2 regions of the Streptomyces sp. NPDC048516 genome follow, and region 2 is predicted to be linked to the other one. Evidence: riboswitches for the same ligand, from Rfam matches in the RefSeq annotation. Region 2 holds a riboswitch; the other holds the start of a gene.
The links. Region 2 has a riboswitch for S-adenosylmethionine ahead of ACGFR7_RS15830 (aminotransferase class V-fold PLP-dependent enzyme). Riboswitches for the same ligand answer to the same signal wherever they lie in the genome.
Positions count from the first base shown of each region.

Region 1 (4,407 bases), on a different contig from region 2:
CTCACTGGGAGAGTGCTAACGCAATGATTAGCACTCGCACCCCTTGAGTGCAAGGCGGCTTCGAAGATGCCTCCCATCGGGGCGGCGCCCGGGTGACGGGTCAATGACGGGTGAGCGCAGGTCCCCCGGGGTCCGCCCGCACTCAGCACCTCCCCGTCCGCCGACAGCGGACAGCGGAGAGCGGACAGCCGACAGCCGACAGCCGACAGCCGACAGCCGACAGCGGACAGCGGACAGCGGACAGCGGACAGCGGACGAGGAGTAGCACGGGGGCAGCGAACGAGAGGCCGCCAACGAGGGGCCGCGAACGAGGGGCTGCCGGCAGGCCACTACGGACAGCAGAAGGCCCGCACCCCTCGGGGGGGTACGGGCCTTCACTACGCAGCAGTCGGTCGGCGCCTCAGCCGGCCACCCGGACCATGTCCGCCTGCGGCCCCTTCTGGCCCTGCGAGATCTCGAACTCGACCCGCTGACCCTCCTCAAGGGTGCGGTAACCGTCCATCTGGATCGCGCTGTAGTGGACGAAAACATCCGCACCACCGTCGACCGCGATGAAGCCGTACCCCTTCTCCGCGTTGAACCACTTGACGGTGCCCTGAGCCATGCCTAACTCCCCTATTACTGGCCCTTGCGCAGGACCGCACTCCGCGGACCCGGGTCAGACCTCACCCCGTGAAAGCCCTGTGGGGTGTGCGCCGGAACGCGTCGACCGCCGCTGAATGTATCTGCACAGATGCCCAGCGCAACAGGTCAATCGGACGAGAAATCTGGGGCCGGAAAATCGGCAATATGCGGTGAAATCCCAGTTCTCCCGGGCAAGTCGGGCCGGGCATAGCTCACCTAAGCGACAAATCTTGCCCACACTTTGGGCACAACTGATCGCGGTCTCATATGCGTTCGGCACACGCACGCGCTATAGGGGAGGGGTATCACCCCAATGATATCTCCTTTCACAACATGGAATTGCCCCGTCCGCTTTCCGGCGGACGGGGCAATTCCGGTCAAGCAGGCCAGGAATTGGCGCAAATCAGCAGCCTCCGGCCACCGCCGGAATGATCGAGACGCCCGCACCGTCCGGGGTCGGCGTCTCAAGGCCCTGCTCGAAGCGCACATCGTCGTCGTTGACGTACACGTTCACGAAGCGGCGCAGCTTGCCGGCGTCGTCCAGCACACGGGCCGCGATGCCCTGGTGGTTCTGCTCCAGGTCGGCGATCACCTCGGAGAGGGTCGCGCCCTCGGCGGCGACCTCGGCCTGGCCGCCGGTGTACGTGCGGAGGATGGTGGGGATGCGGACCTTCACGCTCATGGTTCTGCCTTCCGGGTATTGCGGAGTACGAGTTCGGGGACGGTGGCCCGGCCTCGTGGCGGACGGGCCGGCGACCTCGTGGCGGAGGGTGGCGGCTCGTGCGCGGACGGGGCCGGCAGCGTCAGCGGGCCAGACCGGCCGCGCGGAACGCGTCCAGGTCCGGACGGATCGTGGCCGTGGGCCCGGAGGTCGGGGCGACCGCGTCCAGCGTCTTGAGCCCGTCACCGGTGTTCAGGACGACGGTCGTCAGGGACGGGTCGAGCACACCGTCCTCGATCAGCTTCTTGGTCACGCCGACGGTCACTCCGCCCGCGGTCTCCGCGAAGATTCCTTCCGTCCTGGCCAGCAGCTTGATCGCGTCCACGACCTGCTCGTCGTTGACGTCCTCGACCGCGCCGCCCGTACGGCGGGCGATGTCGAGCACATACGGGCCGTCGGCCGGGTTGCCGATCGCCAGCGACTTGGCGATGGTCTTCGGCTTCTGCGGGCGCACCACGTCGTGCCCGGCCTTGAAGGCCGTGGACACCGGCGAGCAGCCCTCCGCCTGGGCGCCGAAGATCTTGTACGGCTTGTCCTCGACCAGGCCGAGGGCGATCAGCTCCTTGAGCCCCTTGTCGATCTTCGTGAGCTGCGAGCCGGACGCGATCGGGATGACGATCTGGTCCGGGAGCCGCCAGCCCAGCTGCTCACAGATCTCGTACGCGAGGGTCTTGGAACCCTCGCCGTAGTAGGGACGCAGATTGACGTTGACGAAGCCCCAGCCCTCGCCCAGCGGGTCGCCGATGAGCTCGGAGCAGAAGCGGTTGACGTCGTCGTAGTTGCCCTCGATGCCGACCAGGTCACCGCCGTAGACCGCGGCCATGACGACCTTGCCGGCCTCCAGGTCGTGCGGGATGAACACGCAGGACTGGAAACCGGCCCGGCGCGCCGCGGCGCCGACCGCGCCGGCGAGGTTGCCGGTCGAGGAGCAGGACAGGGTGGTGAAGCCGAAGGCGCGGGCGGCCTCGACGGCGATCGCCACGACGCGGTCCTTGAAGGAGTGCGTCGGGTTGCCGGAGTCGTCCTTGACGTACAGACCGCCGGTGACACCCAGCTCGGCGGCGAGCCGGTCGGCCTGGACGAGCTTGGTGAAGCCGGGGTTCAGGTTGGGCTTGTCGGCCACGTCGGCGGGGACGGGCAGCAGCGGGGCGTAGCGCCAGATGTTGTCCGGACCGGCCTCGATCTGCTTCTTCAGGCCCTCGGGGTCGCCGCTCGGCAGGTCGTACGCGACTTCGAGCGGCCCGAAACATTCCTGGCACGCGAAGATCGGGCCGAGCGCGAAGCGCTGTCCGCACTCGCGGCAGGACAGGGCTGCGGCGGGGCCCAGAGCGACGGTGGGGGTGTTTTCGGTGACTTGCACAGCCATGGAGGCGAGGCCCTTTCTCCTCATCTTCCTCGCGACGAATCTCGCCACGAGACGGATTTGGCACCTTCCCTAGCCGGGAGCCTCGCGCGCGGGACGTCAGCGTCCTTGCGGCAAGACCGGCTGGAGGGTTGCCGGGGCTTCAACGGGCCGTATCCCTCTGCCCCTCTGGATGAGCGGTATGGCGCTGGGCCGAAACCCAGGCGTTTGTGGCGCGGACCCCGACATGCGACGGTCATCCGCGTTGTTCAAGACTGTAACCGAAGGCACTGACGGTTGAGATAGTCGTCCGAACCGCGAGATGGATCACAGAGGCCGCCCACCGGCGGCGACCGAGGAGTCGTAGACGTGCTGGAAGAGGTGGAGCGCTGGCTGAGCAGCCGCTCCTGGTCCGCCGCGGACCGACCGCCGGGGCAGCTGCTGGAGGCGAAACACCAGACGGGCCGCACGGTCAGCGTCGTACTGCCCGCCCTCGACGAGGAGGCCACGGTCGGGGCGATCGTGGCGGTGATCCGCGCCGAGCTGATGACCGGCCCGGTCCCGCTCGTCGATGAGCTGATCGTGCTGGACTCCGGCTCCACCGACCGCACCGCCGAGGTCGCCGCGGCGGCCGGCGCCCGGGTCGTCCCCCGCGACAGCGTCCTGCCGCGGCTGCCCGCCGTCCCCGGCAAGGGCGAGGTGCTGTGGCGTTCCCTGCTGGCCACCACCGGCGACATCGTCTGCTTCATCGATGCCGACCTGCGCGAATTCTCCTCCGCCTTCGTCTCCGGGATCGTCGGCCCGCTGCTGACGGATCCGGACATCCAGTTCGTGAAGGCGATGTACGACCGCCCGCTGGAGACCGGCACCGAGGGCGCCGGGGCCGGCCAGGGCGGCCGGGTGACGGAGCTGGTCGCCCGTCCGCTGCTGAACCTGCACTGGCCGCAGCTGGCCGGCTTCGTCCAGCCCCTCGGCGGCGAGTACGCGGCCCGCCGCTCCCTCCTGGAACGCCTCCCCTTCCCCGTCGGCTACGGCGTCGAGCTCGGCCTGCTCGTCGACGCCCTGCACACCGTCGGCCTCGATGCCCTCGCCCAGGTGGACGTCGGCGTCCGCAAACACCGCCACCAGGACGGCCAGGCTCTCGGCCGGATGGCCGCCGCGATCTACCGCACCGCTCAACTCCGCCTGACCCGCGGCCACTTGGTGCGCCCCCGGCTCACCCAGTTCGACCGGGGGGAACAGGGCTTCGTCCCCCGAACGACGGACGTCGACACCGAGGAACGTCCCCCGATGGCGGAAATCCCGGAGTACGCGGCCCGGCGGGCGGCGTGAGGCTCAGGCGTCGAAGTCGTACTCCAGCACGTAGGCGGACGAGTCGAGGATCATCTCGTTGACCTCCACCACGCGCCCTTCGGCGGTCACGGCCGTACGGCTGATGAGGACGACGGGCGTGCCCGCGGGCAGGCGCAGCCGGTCGGCCTCCTCGGCCGACGGCATGCGCGAGCGGACCTCTTCCCGGAAACGGGCAGGAGCCGCGCCCAGCTCGGCGAGTCGGGCGTACACGCCGCCGGCCCCGGTCTCCGGCCGGGTGATCGCCGAGCCCGCGACAAGAGCTGCGGGGAGGCACGAGGTGGCGAGCAGTACCGGCTTGTCGTCGAGCACGAACCGGCGGCGGCGCACGGTGACGGCGTCGCCCGGCGCGAGATCCAGCCGCCGCGCA
Region 1 covers NZ_JBICWS010000014.1:63,589-67,995, forward strand. The annotation lists gene ACGFR7_RS25810 (cold-shock protein) at 401-604, opposite strand; gene ACGFR7_RS25815 (MoaD/ThiS family protein) at 1,028-1,306, opposite strand; gene thrC (threonine synthase) at 1,428-2,711, opposite strand; SAM riboswitch class I at 2,729-2,887, opposite strand; gene ACGFR7_RS25825 (glucosyl-3-phosphoglycerate synthase) at 3,057-4,019, shown strand; gene ACGFR7_RS25830 (GntR family transcriptional regulator) at 4,023-4,407, opposite strand, start outside.
Region 1: another riboswitch for S-adenosylmethionine. It lies ahead of thrC (threonine synthase); the one in region 2 lies ahead of ACGFR7_RS15830 (aminotransferase class V-fold PLP-dependent enzyme).

Region 2 (4,407 bases):
GCTACGCGGCCGCCCACGCCACCTCGGGGCAGACACTGGTGGGCGCCTCCGGCTCGATCTCCGGCGTCCTCGGCGCCTTCCTCTTCCTGTTCCCCACGGCCCGGGTCACCAGCCTCTTCCCGTTCCTCTTCTTCCTGCCGCTGCGCTTCCCCGCCTGGATCGTGCTGCTGTTCTGGTTCTTCCTTCAGTGGCAGGCGGCGCAGGACGACCCCCGCGGTCCCGGCGTCGCCTACCTCGCCCATGTCATCGGCTTCGCGCTCGGCTTCCTGTACGCCTGGGCCCGCTACCGGAGAGATAGTGTGGGGGCCACCAGGGGAGATGACCGGGCGACCGAGGGAGAGAGCCAGCCGTGATCACGTCGATCGTGCTCATCAAGACCAACGTGGACCAGATCCCGGAGATCGCCGAGAAGATCGCCGCGCTGGAAGGGGTCAGCGAGGTCTACTCGGTCACCGGCGCCCACGACCTGATCGCCATGGTGCGGGTCGCCGCCCACGACGACCTCGCGGACGTCATCCCCGGCCGCATCAGCAAGGTTCCTGGCGTCGCCTCCACGGAAACGCATATCGCGTTCCGCACGTATTCGCAGCATGACCTTGAGTCTGCCTTTGCGATCGGGCTCGACGCGTAGCCCATTCGCTGCGCTTTGCTTGCGCCCCACGTTTTTGTCTTTTCCGCCGTGGGGGTTGCTCACCGTTTGCCGCCCGCTTCGCGGTGCGCCCGCCGTTGCGCCTGCGGCGGGCCAGGTCCGCTGCGGGGCGGGTTCGCTGCGGGGCGGGTTCGCTGCGGGGCGGGTTCGCTGCGCTGTGCCTCGGCTCGCTGTTGGGGTTTCTCGCCGTTGCGCCTGCGGCGGGCCGGGTCCGCTGCGCGGGGCTGTGGGTGCGGTGACGGACCTCCGGGGCAGGGGTGTGGGACTGCTTCGCTTTACGTCCCACACCCCTGCCCCTCCGGCCCGTCCCCTCCCGTGGGGGAATTGAGTGACGGGTGAGTGGGGGCCGGCCACTCGCAACCCGTTCACTTCAATACGAGCGACAAGGCGCACCCGGCCACCTACCTGCACCCCCACCTGGCTTTTCCCCACCCCTCAACGGGAGGGGACGGGCCCGCGCAGCGGCACCGCCCGCCGCAGGCGCAACGGCGGCAAACCCCCACGTCGGGACAGGCAAAGCACAGCGGACCGGCCCGCCGCAGGCGCAACGGCGGGCGCACCGCGTTAGCGGGCGGGAAACGGCGAGACGAATCACGACGGGAAAGCCGAAAACGTGGGATTAATCCGCGCTACGCGCCGGCACGCAACGGCCGTCCTCCGTGTGGTAGTTCCAGGTGGCGCCGTTCGTCACCAGTTCCTTGACCGCGCGGAGGAAGCGGTCGACGTGCTCATCCGGCGTGCCGACGCCCACGCTGACGCGGATGGCGTTCAGGGAGCGCTCGCCGGGGACCGCGTCGGGGGCGCCGCACTCGCCGGGGGCCTGGGGCTCGCTGCCGAGGAGGGTACGGACGAGGGGGTGGGCGCAGAAAAGGCCGTCGCGGACGCCGATGCCGTACTCGGCCGACAGCGCCGCGGCGAAGTGGGAGCTGTTCCAGCCCTCGACGACGAAGGAGAGGACGCCGACGCGTGCCGCGTCCTCGCCGAAGAGGGAGAGCACGTTGACCTCGGGCACCTCGGCCAGGCCGGCGCGCAGGCGGGCGATCAGCTCCTGTTCGCGGGCGACCAGGCCGTCGAAGCCGGCCTCGGTCAGGGCCCGGCAGGCCGAGGCGATGGCGTAGGCGCCGATGACGTTGGGCGAACCGGCCTCGTGCCGGGCGGCGGTGGTGTGCCACTCGACGTCGACTCCGCCGTCGGTCCGCCGGGAGACCTTGCGGCTGGCGCCGCCGCCGGCCAGGTACGGGGCGGCGGCCTGCAGCCAGTCCGCGCGGCCCGCCAGGACACCGGCGCCGAAGGGCGCGTACAGCTTGTGGCCGGAGAAGGCGACCCAGTCGACGTCCAGCTCCACGATGTCCACGGGGTGGTGCGGGGCGAGCTGCGCCGCGTCCAGCACGATGCGCGCGCCGTGGGCATGCGCGGCGGCCGCCAGCTCGCGCACCGGCCACAACTCACCGGTCACGTTGGAAGCACCGGTCACACAGACCAGCGCCGGGCCGTAGGGGTCGCGCTCGGCCAGTGCCTTCTCCAGGGTGTCCACCGCCTGCCGCGGGGTGCGCGGCGCGTTGAGGTAGGTCACCGCGACATCCGGGCGCTGCTCCCAGGGCAGCAGCGAGGCGTGGTGCTCGGTCTCGAAGACGAAGACCCGGGTGTGCTCAGGGAGTACGGCCGCGAGGAGGTTCAGCGAGTCGGTGGTGGAGCGGGTGAGGACCACCTGGTGGTCGTCACCGCAGCCCAGGAACTCCGCGATGGTCCGGCGGCTGTTCTCGAAGAGGTCGGTGGACAGCTGCGAGAGGTACCCGGCGCCGCGGTGCACGCTGCCGTAGTACGGGGCGTAGGCCGCCACGTCGTCCCAGACCCGCTGCAGCGCGGGCGCGCTGGCGGCGTAGTCCAGCGCGGCGTAGTCGACCTCGCCGCCGGTCACCAGCGGGACGCGGACGTCCCGGCCGAGGACGGGCAGCGGGGCACAGACGGAGCGGTCGGCGGCAACGGCGGAAACGGACATGGCGAACTCCCGTAAGAAGCAAGTGAATTCGCTGCGGGGCGGAGCGCGTCAGGGGTGCGCGGGGCGCACGGCAGGGCGCCGCAGCGGAAAAGGAAAAAGGATGCGGAAAAGGGGCCGTCGAGCCCTATCGCATTCGCTGATTCACGGAAGTTCTCCCTCGGGGACCAGGATCCCTGGCGAGGGATCCGCGCTTGCCGCAGACCTCGCTGCCTACGGCCTGGTCATCACCCGGGGCACCCCGCCACGGAAGGAGGGTTGCCGGACAGCGGGCCGGGGCCTGCATCGCTGTCACTCGTGACCTGCGCAGAATCATGCCATACGGGCAACATCACGCAAGCCCCGGTCCGTATACCGGACTGGGGCTTGCGTCACACGCTGCGTCACCGGGCGCTCAGGTGTTGCTGGCGGCCACCCAGCGCTCCAGCGCCTGCCGGGCCGCCCCCGAGTCGATCGCCAGGGCGGCCTTGTCGATACCGGCCCGGATCTGCCGGGCCAGCGGGGCGTCGGAGGGCTCCAGCGCGACCAGCGCCGCCGCGGAGTTCAGCAGCACCGCATCGCGCACCGGACCGGTCTCCCCGTCCAGCAGCCGGCGGGCCACCTCCGCGTTGTACGACGCGTCGGCGCCGCGCAGCGCCTCCACGGGCACCAGGTCGATACCCACGTCGCGAGGGTCGAAGGCCTCCTCGCGCACCGTGCCGTCCCGGACGATCCAGACCCGGGAGGTCGCGGTCGTGGTCAGCTCGTCCAGGCCGTCGTCGCCCCGGAAGACCAGCGCTGACGAGCCGCGCTCGGCGAGCACCCCGGCCAGGATCGGCGCCATCCGGGCGTCCGCGACGCCGGTCGCCTGGGCGCGGACCTTCGCGGGGTTGGTCAGCGGGCCCAGCACGTTGAACGTCGTACGGATGCCGAGCTGGCCCCGGGCATTGGCGACGTGCCGCAACGAGGGGTGGAACTTCACCGCGAAGCAGAAGGTGATGCCCGCTTCCTGGGCGACCTCGGTGACCCGCTGCGGGGTGAGGTCGAGATTGACGCCGAGCTTCTCCAGCACGTCGGAGGCGCCGCTGGCCGAGGACGCGGCGCGGTTGCCGTGCTTGACGACCCTGGCGCCGGTGCCGGCCACCACGATCGAGGACATCGTGGAGATGTTGACGGTCTTGGCGCCGTCGCCGCCGGTGCCGACGATGTCCACGCTCGGTCCCGGCACCTCGATCAGCCGGGCGTGCTCGTACATGGCCCGGACGAGCCCGGAGATCTCGGCGACGGTCTCGCCCTTGGCCCGCAGCGCCACCGCGAAGCCGGCGATCTGGGCGTCGCCGGCCTCGCCCCGCATGATCCGGTCCATCGCCCATGCGGTGTCCTCCGCGGCGAGGTCCCGGCCGTCGAGCAGGGCGTTGAGGATGCCCGGCCAGGTGTGGGCCGCCACGCTGTCGCCGCCGAGGGGGGTCGCAACGTTCATGGTCCACACTCCTGATTTGTCTCCTGCTTGTGTGTTCACCCTATCGAGCCGCCGGACACGCCGGAGGGCCCCGTCCGCTCAGCAGACGGGGCCCTCTGGGTGGCGTGCTCCTACGGTGCGCTACGAGGCGCCGCGGTGATCAGTGGTGGCCGTGGCCGCTGGTGATCTCCTTGTACTCCTCGACCGTGGGCTTGGCGATGACGTTGTCCTCGCCGTAGTAGCTCTTGGAGAGCTTGGCCCGCAGCTTCTGCGAGCGCGGCACCTTGCGCGCCACACCGTTCTCGTCGACCTCCGGGCCGAGCT
Region 2 covers NZ_JBICWS010000007.1:6,698-11,104, reverse strand. The annotation lists gene ACGFR7_RS15840 (rhomboid family intramembrane serine protease) at 1-353, shown strand, start outside; gene ACGFR7_RS15835 (Lrp/AsnC family transcriptional regulator) at 350-631, shown strand; gene ACGFR7_RS15830 (aminotransferase class V-fold PLP-dependent enzyme) at 1,269-2,648, opposite strand; SAM riboswitch class IV at 2,831-2,948, opposite strand; gene trpD (anthranilate phosphoribosyltransferase) at 3,040-4,104, opposite strand; gene ACGFR7_RS15820 (cytochrome bc complex cytochrome b subunit) at 4,244-4,407, opposite strand, start outside.